Regions from separate parts of the Metapseudomonas boanensis genome, predicted to be linked through region 2. Evidence: riboswitches for the same ligand, from Rfam matches in the RefSeq annotation. Region 2 holds a riboswitch; each other region holds the start of a gene.

Region 1 (3,268 bases), 2.4 Mb from region 2:
CAGGGTCACCAGTTGTTCAATGCCGTAGCGCCAGTAACCGACGCCGCCATGCACCGAGATCAGGATCACCTTGGCGTGCTGCAGCACCTCGTCGACGTAGAGATCGACCGAGGCGTGGTTCTGCAGCTGCATCGGGTTGGCCAGGCGCAGGCTTGGATAGTCCGTCGGCAGTTCGCGGGCGGCTTCGGCCAGCAGCGCCAGATGCGAGTCGCCGCTGCAGAGGATCACCAGTTCGGCGGGCGTCTGCGCCAGATGGGCGATACCGTCGTCGGGGACGAAGCCGCCGGGTTGGGTGCGCAGGAGGTGCATGGCGGGACTCCAGATGGTGTAGGAGCGAGCTTGCTCGCGAAGGGTTTGCCGCGATTCGCGAGCAAGCTCGCCCCTACGATCCGATCAGCTCGGTAGGAGGGGTTGAGCGCAGTGATCAGGCGAGTGCGGTTCTCAATTCATTGGCAATCACCGCCTGGTCCAGCTCCTGTCCAATCACCACAAGCCTTGTGCCACGGGCTTCGCCATTCAGCCACTGGCGATCGAAGTGCTTGTCGAAGCGCTTGCCGACGCCCTGGATCAGCAGGCGCATGGGTTTGCCGGGGATGGCGGCGAAGCCCTTGATGCGCAGGATGTCATGGCGCTCCACGAGTTGGTTGAGAGCGTCGAGCAGGGGCCGTTCCTCGACCTCCGGGAGGTCGACGTGAAAGGAGTCGAACTCGTCATGGTCGTGGTCTTCGTGCCCTTCGTGGTCGTGGTGGGTTGGGCGGCTGTCGATGTGCAGTTCGGCCTCTGCATTCAGGCCCAGCAGCACGGAGAGCGGTAGCTTGCCGCTGCTGGCTTCAACGATCTTCACCGCTGGCGGCAGCTCTTCGGCAACTTCGGCGTGTACGGCAGCCAGGACTTCGGCTTCCAGCAGGTCCGCCTTGTTGAGGATCACCAGGTCGGCGCTCGCAAGCTGGTCTTCGAACAGTTCGTGCAGGGGCGACTCGTGGTCGAGGTTCGGGTCCTGCTTGCGCTGTTCATCCACTTGCTCGGGGTGTGCGGCGAAGGTGCCGGCGGCGACGGCGGGGCTGTCGACCACGGTGATCACCGCATCCACGGTGCAGGCGTTGCGGATTTCCGGCCACTGGAAGGCCTGTACCAGTGGCTTGGGCAGCGCCAGGCCCGAGGTTTCGATAAGAATCTGGTCGAGGTCGCCACGGCGTGCGACCAGTTCGCGCATCACCGGGAAGAACTCTTCCTGCACTGTGCAGCACAGGCAGCCGTTAGCCAGTTCGAAGACGCGGCCCATGGCCTCTTCTTCGCTGCAGCCGATGGAGCACTGTTTGAGGATTTCACCATCGATGCCCAGTTCGCCGAACTCGTTGACGATGACTGCAATGCGGCGGCCTTCGGCATTGTCGAGCATGTGGCGGAGCAGGGTGGTCTTTCCGGCACCGAGGAAGCCGGTGACGATGGTGACGGGGAGTTTGGCCAGGGTTTTCATGCGCGGCAGCCCTTTGCTGGGAGTCGATCGGATCGGCGGGCGTGCAGGACGAAGGCGCGGGTCGTCCCGGCCTGGATTCGCCACCGGATCACCCCGCCCGGTTGTCAGAAAGCGTTGCGAGGCAGGTCTCCTGGCTCACAGCCTGGCGCGGTGCGCCGTCTTTCCGCCTTCCCACCCAAGGGCAGTGGCTGTGGATAAGACTTCAGCTGTTCACAGTTGCGGGGGCAGCCGTGGCCTTGACCACGTTCCCTCTTAGCTCCGACGCATGATCGGAGAACCTCGAAAGGGCAGAAGGCTACGCAGCACGCCAACGGTGGTCAATCGCGGCAGTTGACGCCTTGTCGGACTCATGGTGTCCTAGCACGGTTTTTTCAGGTGCCCAGCGTCGTCGCGCGCGGGGTGAAACGGGAAGCCGGTGCGTCCATCTCGGACCAGTCCGGCGCTGCCCCCGCAACGGTAGGCGAACGTAGGGATCGGTAGGCCACTGTGTCGATAAGACATGGGAAGGCGATCCCGCTCTGCAACATGCAGGCGTCGCAAGCCCGGAGACCGGCCTGGAAGCTCAGAGTTTGGCAAACCCGCGGTGGGCGGGCGCAAGCCGGAAGCGTGGACACGCCTGTGTCCGCGGCCCTCGCGCATGCACCCTTCTGCCGATATCAGTCGTCATTGCAGAGGGAACTTCCATGTCCAGCAGCGCCTTGTCTCAATCCGCAGTCGCCTCGTCTTCACTGACCAAGCGCCTGGTCCTGGCCTTCAGCGCCGGGCTAATTGGCCTCTCGCTCGTCTACTTCGCCGGCTTCTCTCATCTCGAGGCCGTACACAACGCTGCTCACGACACCCGCCACAGTGCCGGCTTCCCCTGCCACTGAGGAGGTTTCGATGATCAAGCGTATTGCCCAGACCGCAGGTTTTGCCGGTCTGATCGCCGCCGTGGTGCTGACCCTGTTGCAGAGCCTGTGGGTCACCCCGTTGATTCTCCAGGCGGAAACCTACGAGACGGCCGAGCCCGCCGCCCAAGTGGAACACGTCCACGAACTTGAGGCTTCCGGCGCTGTCGGCGCACATAGCCATGAGCACGATGCCGAAGCCTGGGCGCCGGAAGACGGCTGGCAGCGCACGCTGTCTACCGGAGGTAGCAATCTGGTGGTCGCGGTCGGCTTTGCTCTGATGCTCGCTGGAGTGTTCAGCCTGCGCGGCCCGAGCCGAGCCTGGCAGGGCTTGCTCTGGGGGCTGGGCGGTTTCGCCACCTTCACGCTGGCGCCTTCCATTGGCTTACCGCCCGAACTGCCGGGAACTGCCGCCGCCGATCTGGCTCAGCGCCAGGTCTGGTGGATCGGCACCGCTGCCTCAACTGCCGTCGGGCTGGCGCTGATCGCCTTTGGCCGCCACTGGATCCTGCGTGTCGCAGGTCTGGCGCTGCTGCTGATTCCTCATGTAGTAGGTGCGCCCCAGCCCGAAGTGCACTCCAGCCTGGCGCCGCAAGCCCTGACGCATGAGTTCATCGCAGCCTCGCTGATCACCAACGCGCTGTTCTGGGTTGCCCTTGGTTGGGCGGCAGCCTGGCTCTACCAGCGGCACACTCAAGCGTGAGCTTGCGCAATTCCAACCCCGCAGGCGGTGTAGCCGTCTGCGGGGTTTTGTTTTTTTCGAGGGGGCGGCCATGAGGTTGGTGGCGGGCCTTGGCTGTCGGCGCGGCTGCTCGGCCGAAGAGCTTCGGGGTCTGTTGATGCGGTGCCTTGCTGAAGCCGACCGGCCCCTCAGCACGCTGGTTGCGTTGGCCAGCAGCGAGCA
Region 2 (3,268 bases):
CCTCGGTCAACCAGTACTCGCCGCGCAGGTCCAGGGTGGCGTAGCCAGCCATACGCTCGGTGTTGGCCAGGTCGTCATAACGGCGTCCTTCGGAATGAACCGTCGCGCCGAGCCCTATCTGGCCGAACCGACGATCAACGTCGAGGTTAAAGACTTGCCGCGCACGCCGGGGCAACTCGTTGCCCCGATTGGCATCGTCGCCACGGTTCTCGCCATCCAGGAAGCTGGCATTGGCATTCCAGTCCCAACCCAACCACTGGCTGCCCAACACCAACTCCAGGCCATCAATGCGCGCCTTGCCGATGTTGTTCGGGCCGCCCCACACGCCGATGGTCGAGTCAAAGGCGATAAGATCATCCACATTCGTGCGGAACGCATTGACGGACCAATGGCCCCAGTCATGCACGCCACTGAGGCCCGCCTCGAAGCTCTCCGAGGTTTCCGCGTCGAGGCCCGGGTTGCCGTAGCCAGGGAAATACAGCTCGTTGAAGCTTGGCGCCTTGAAGGCCGTGCCGTAGCTCAGGCTGAAGCGCAGCTCATCGGTGAGTGCATAGCCCCAGGCGGCGCTGCCGGTGTCGTGGTTACCGAATTGCTCGTTGTCGTCACGACGCAGGCTGAGCTGCCAGTCCTGTCGACCGGCGTCGCCGATGTACTGGGCGAACCAGCCCTCATTGATGCGGGCGTCCTTGTCGAAGACCGTCGAACTGCTGACCTTGTCCTGCTGCCAGTCATAGCCCAGGGTCAGCACATGACCCTCAGCGAGAGTCAGGTCGTTGAGCCAGGAAGCGCTGTCGCGCTGGGAGTCGAAACGTGCGTCGAATGCGCCGTCAACCCAACTCGTTGCCTTGTCCTCGCTACGCCCGGCCTGGAGCGTCACTTTCCAGGGCTCTAGAGGGCTGAAGCGCGCTCGGCCACCCGCCAGTTCCTGGCGGTTATCGGCGTTGGCATTGTGCCCGCCAGCAGGGTGCAGGAAGCCGGAAGTGTCGATATCGTCATAGTCGTTATGGCCACGGGCCTGCATCAGGGTGCCGTCCAGCTCCAGGCCGTTGTCGAACTGGTAACCGGCGCGCAGGGAGCCGGAATGGTTGCGGTAGCCGTCGGCATCCGTCTCGTAGTAGGCACTTCCCTGGCGGCGGGAGTTGATGCCGTCGGTGTCCTGACTGCTGACGCCAAGACTGAACCAGCCCTTGCCATCGCCACCCGACAATCCAGCGCCGCCTTGGCGGTTGTCATGGGTGCCGTATCCAGCGGAGAACCAGGGCTTGAGACCCTGCTGGTCGCCTTTGCGGGTAAAGATCTGGATCACACCACCGATGGCTTCGGAGCCGTACAGGCTGGAACGCGGCCCACGAACCACTTCGATGCGCTCGATCAGTTCAACCGGGAGGTCCTGGAAGGCCGTAAGGCCGGCGCTGACGGACCCCACTTTGATTCCATCGATCAGCACCAGCACATGATCGGACTCACTGCCGCGCAAGAAAACCGTGGTGTTCTTGCCGGGGCCACCGTTGTTGCTCACCGAGACGCCGGGGACCTTTTTCAGCAGTTCGGGCACCGAACGGGCCTGAGTGCGCTCGATCTCTTCGCGCTCGATCACGGTGGTCGGAGCCAGGCTGGCGCGCACCGGCTGCTCACTTCGAGTGGCAGTAATCACCTGCTCGTCGAGGGTCAGCGGCTCAGCCGCCAGGAAAGGGGAAATACAGGAACTGCCAAGCAGCGCAAAGGCCGCCGGCCTGAAGGAAGGCTTGCGAATCAAGGTCTGGATCTCCGTCGTGCCACCCGCGCGACATCTATGGGTATTGCATGCGAAGTGCACTCCGCGATGCCCTGCTTGCACCAGGCCGGTCTCCGGGCTTGCGAGTGGGACCATGGCTCCCGGGCCGCGCCTTCCCATGCTGCGCACAGTGGCTGTGGATGCGGACCTTGACTCGCCTACCGTTGCGGGGGCAGCGCCGGATTCTTCGAAGAATGGACCGGCTTCCCTGTTTCACCCTTTAGGAACAAAGGGCACCTGAGGCAAGCTGCGAAGGTTAGAGGGTTGGCTGGCGAGCGTCAAACGTCGAGCACATGCTCAGTGCCTTGGTGTGAAGCCTGCCGGCTTGCTCGCCAGCCACTCGACGAAGGTGCGCAGGCGCGCATCACCGAGCAGGGCTTCACGGCTGTTGTAGGTCAGGGCCAGTTCCTTCTCGCTGAACAGCCGGTGGATCTGATTGTGGCAGGGCCGGCAGACCCAGAGCGTCGCGCTGATGCGCTCGCCCTTGTCGAAGCGCTTTTGCACGTACGGTTTGTCGTGCAGGGCCTTGGGAATCAGGTGGTGACGAGTCAACGCTGCAGCGCGCCCGCAGAGTTCGCAGGCATCCGGTTGTGGTGGCAGGCGTATGGGTTCTGGCATGGTCGTCAGGCACCTCCCCCGTGGCCGGGAGAGGGGAAGTCAGCGTTTGCGGCAGAGGGTCAGCCCATCACCGATGGGAACGAGCGACAGGTCGACGCGCACATCGTCTTTCAACGCACGGTTCAAGGCCTGAATCGCCCGCGTGTCAGCACTGTCCGGTTCAGCCTCCAGCACACGACCACTCCAGAGCACGTTATCGAAGAGGATCAGGCCGCCCGTCCGTACCAGCCGCAGGGCTTGCTCCAGATAGGCCGGGTAGTTGGCCTTGTCGGCGTCGATGAAGACCAGGTCGAAGCTACCCTCCTCCAGGTTCGCCAGCGTTTCCAGGGCCGGCGCCAGGCGCAGGTCGACACGGTCAGCCAGCCCGGCCTCCTGCCAGTAACGGCGAGCAATGGCGTTGTAATCGCCCGGCAGGTCGCAGCAGAGGATGCTCCCTCCTTCGGGCAGCTCAGCCGCCATGCACAGGGCGCTGTAGCCGGTGAAGGTGCCGACTTCGAGCAACCGCCGGGCACCGGTCAGCTTGACCAGCAAGGCCATGAACTGCCCCTGCTCCGGCGCGATCTGCCAACGCGCCATAGGCATACCGGCGGTTTCCTCACGAAGGCGAGCGAGCAACGGTGTTTCCCGCAGCGACACGTCGAGCAGGTAGCCGTAGAGGGCGTCGTCGAGGTTCAGTGTGCGGTTGGTCATGGGAATTCTCAGGGCGTACGGGCGAGGCTCGGATCAAACAATACGCGCTTGGCGTTCAGGTAGCTTCTTTGCCAGTAGCTGTTGGACAGGCTGTCCAGACGCACCGTTCCGCCACTGGACGGCGCATGCACGAAACGGCCTTCACCGACATAGATGCCCGCATGACTGACCTGGCCGCCGCCATTG
Region 3 (3,268 bases), 2.4 Mb from region 2:
CCAGAACCACCTCACTCTGCAGGGTCACGGCATTAGCCACCAGGCGACCACCCGGTTTGAGCTGCGCCCAACACGTGTCGAGCATGCCGGGCTCGGTGACGCCGCCGCCGATGAAGATGGCGTCCGGCGCGGGCAGGCCGCCCAGCGCAGCCGGTGCCTCGCCGGCCACCAATTGCAAGCCCGGAACGCCGAGGGCGTCGCGATTGTGCTGGATATGCGCTTGGCGCGTCTCGTTCGCCTCGATGGCGATGGCGCGACAACTGGGATGGGCGCGCATCCACTCGATGCCGATGGAGCCGCAGCCGGCTCCCACGTCCCAGAGCAGCTCACCTGGCTGCGGTGCCAGCCGCGCCAGGGTAACGGCGCGCACGTCGCGCTTGGTGAGCTGGCCGTCGTGGCGGTAAGCGTCGTCCGCGAGACCCGTAGTGAGCGGAAGGCGGCGGGCGTTATCGCCGGCCACGCACTCCACCGCCACCAGGTTCAGCGCGGCGGCCTCAACCAATGACCACTCCGCAGCGATGCCGCCGATGCGCCGCTCGCGCTCACCGCCGAGGTGTTCCAGCACTGTCAGCCGGCTAGGGCCGAAGCCCCGCTCCACGAGCAACGCGGCAATGGCTGCCGGACTGCTACCGTCATTGCTCAGCACCAGCAGGCGGGCGCCAGGGTGGATCTGCGCATGCAACGCGGCCAGCGGCCGGGCAACGACAGAGAGGAGACTGACATCCTGCAGCGGCCAACCCAGACGCGCCGCCGCAAGAGAACAGGAAGAAGGCGCCGGCAGCACGCGCAGTTCATCGACCGGCAGCTGGCGCGCCAGGCTGGCGCCCACACCGAAGAGCATGGGGTCGCCGCTGGCGAGGACGCAGACCGGCGTGCCGCGTTTCGCCAGCACCGGCCCCAAGGAGAAGGGGCTGGGCCAAGGCGTGCGCAGGGCCCTGATGCAGTGCGGCAGCAGATCGAGCTGGCGCGGCCCGCCGATCACCTCTGCGGCGGCAAGCAAGGCACGGCGCGCGGCCTTGCCGAGACCGGCATAACCGTCTTCGCCGATTCCGATCACTGTCAGCCAGGGCTGCATGTAGGGCTCCTGTAATGAATAGGGCCAGCACCGTTCAGCTTCCGACTCAGACTGTGCGAAAACGTCACGGGCGAAGGTTAGGCGAGACGCAACGCAGCGAAGCGGAGCAGCCGCCAAGAAACGCAGTTTACGAGTGGTAAATAAACATTTTGAGGCTGGTTTCAAAACGGCATAACCGAGCGCAACAGTTTTCAGACAGTCTGGACAAGGAGCCTTTTCATACGCCTGGCCAAAGCGGGCATAATACCCCCTTCATTGGTTGCTGGAGCGGAACTTGATGCGCTCCAGCCTAAGAGGGAACACGGCTGAACCGTGGCTGCCCCCGCAACTGTAAGCAGCGAGTCCATGCATTCTCAGGTTGTGTGAAAACGTCGCTCGACGGAGCACAGCAGTTTTCACGCCGCCTGATCAGGCCACTGGGAAACCGGGAAGGCCGCAATGGACGAGGACCTGCCAGCCAGGAGACCTGCCAGTGAATCCAGTCGTGAGTGCACGCATCGGGCGGGGTGTATCGATGCCGCAGTTGTCCCTCGGGTAGGGGCAGCCGGGTCACCGCGACGCCAACCTCGGTGACCCTGTGAAACACGTCTTGCCCAGCACCAGCACGTCCCCTCGCCCGTCAGCCTGTCCCGGGCTATCGCGCATTGTCCCAGCACAGGATGGTGGCATCTGCCGCATCAAGTTGCCCTGTGGCCGGCTGACATCTGTCCAGGCCCACGCTGTGGCTGAAGCCGCGACGGCCCACGCCAGCGGGGTGATCGAGACGACCAATCGGGCCAACCTGCAAATACGCGGGGTAAGGCCTGGCGCCGAAGCGGCCCTGGTCGACCAACTGCTCGCCGCTGACCTCGGCCCCAGCACCCCTGGTGCTGACGATGTGCGCAACCTGATGGTCAGCCCCGCTGCCGGGCTCGACCCTGCCGCCGTTGTGGATATCTCGTCGCTGGCCGATGACCTGCTCGCCCTACTGCAGAACTCGCCGCGCTTCCACGCCTTGTCGCCCAAGTTCGCCCTGCTGCTGGACGGCGGTGAGCAACTGGCCATGCTGGAGCACCCGCACGACATCTGGCTGTCGGTGATGGTCGGCGGCCCGACGCCACAGATTGCCTTCGGCCTGGCAGGCTGCCCGCCGCAACGTGCGGACGAACCGGACGCTCTGGCGGCGGTACGCATCTGCCAGACACCGCAGTTGGTGGAAGCACTGCTCGACCTGTTCCTCGAACTCGCCACGCCCGAGCAGACGCGCATGCGTCACCTGCTCGAAGCGCACCCTGCCGGCGACTTGCTGATGCGCTTGCAGGCCCGCCTGGACTTTCCCCTGCTGCCGGCCGGGCATTGGCGCCGCCCAAGCCCACCGGCCGGCCTGCACATCGGAACGCAGCCACAACGCCAAGCCGGATTGAGAATGGTCGGCGGTGTACCTGCCGTGGGCCGGTTGACAGCGGAGCAGCTCGCCAGACTGGCCGACCTGGCCGAAACCCGGGGCGATGCCAGCTTGCGCCTGACACCCTGGCAATCCGTACTGCTGCCAAATATTCCCGAGCAAGCGATCGGCCTTGTACTGCAGCAACTTGAAGACCTCGGCCTGGCCATCGACGCTCGCTCGCCCCAGGCCTGGCTGATCGCCTGCACCGGTTCGACCGGCTGTGCGAAAGGCCTGGCCGACACCAAGGGCGATGCCCTCTGGCTGGCCTCGCATCTCGGCCCCCTCCCCGGCCTGCACCTCAGCGGCTGCCCTCGCTCCTGCGCCGCAGCTCATGTGGCACCGCTGACCCTGCTGGCCGTGGGCCCAGGCCGCTACGACCTTTATCAACGCGAAACCGGTGACAACGGCTTCGGCCGCCTGCTGGCGCGCAACCTGACCATCCAGGAGGCTGCCGAGCGCCTGGCCTCCTCTCCTGACACCTGGAGCCCCACCCATGCTTGAGTACATCCGCGATGGTCAGGAGATCTATCGCAACTCCTTTTCCATCATTCGTGCCGAGGCCAACCTGGCCGGCATCCCCTCCGACCTGGAAAAGCTCGCGGTGCGGGTGATCCATGCCTGCGGCATGGTCGATGTGGTGGAAGACCTGCGGTTCTCCCCGGGCGCTGGCGCTGCGGGTCGGGCGGCTATCGCCGCCGGCGCACCGATCCTCTGCGATGCGCGCATGGTCGCCGAAGGCATCACCCGCGCACGCCTGCCGGCGAACA

What was found. A riboswitch is a leader RNA that binds a small molecule or an ion and turns the genes downstream of it on or off. The one in region 2 is predicted to bind cobalamin.
Region 1: another riboswitch for cobalamin. It lies ahead of cobW (cobalamin biosynthesis protein CobW); the one in region 2 lies ahead of btuB (TonB-dependent vitamin B12 receptor).
Region 3: another riboswitch for cobalamin. It lies ahead of cobG (precorrin-3B synthase); the one in region 2 lies ahead of btuB (TonB-dependent vitamin B12 receptor).

The regions. Positions count from the first base shown of each region.
Region 1 is NZ_CP113889.1:2,457,599-2,460,866, forward strand. Features, by position in the region: gene cobN (cobaltochelatase subunit CobN) at 1-309, opposite strand, end outside; gene cobW (cobalamin biosynthesis protein CobW) at 425-1,477, opposite strand; cobalamin riboswitch at 1,580-1,774, opposite strand; cobalamin riboswitch at 1,834-2,050, shown strand; gene OXH74_RS11320 (CbtB-domain containing protein) at 2,161-2,346, shown strand; gene OXH74_RS11325 (CbtA family protein) at 2,357-3,067, shown strand; gene OXH74_RS11330 (cobalamin biosynthesis protein) at 3,138-3,268, shown strand, end outside.
Region 2 is NZ_CP113889.1:4,816,248-4,819,515, forward strand. Features, by position in the region: gene btuB (TonB-dependent vitamin B12 receptor) at 1-1,756, opposite strand, end outside; cobalamin riboswitch at 1,822-2,030, opposite strand; gene OXH74_RS22495 (hypothetical protein) at 2,072-2,392, opposite strand; gene OXH74_RS22500 (O-methyltransferase) at 2,432-3,082, opposite strand; gene OXH74_RS22505 (C40 family peptidase) at 3,091-3,268, opposite strand, start outside.
Region 3 is NZ_CP113889.1:2,409,667-2,412,934, reverse strand. Features, by position in the region: gene cbiE (precorrin-6y C5,15-methyltransferase (decarboxylating) subunit CbiE) at 1-1,075, opposite strand, end outside; cobalamin riboswitch at 1,315-1,564, shown strand; gene cobG (precorrin-3B synthase) at 1,653-3,002, shown strand; gene OXH74_RS11090 (precorrin-8X methylmutase) at 2,995-3,268, shown strand, end outside.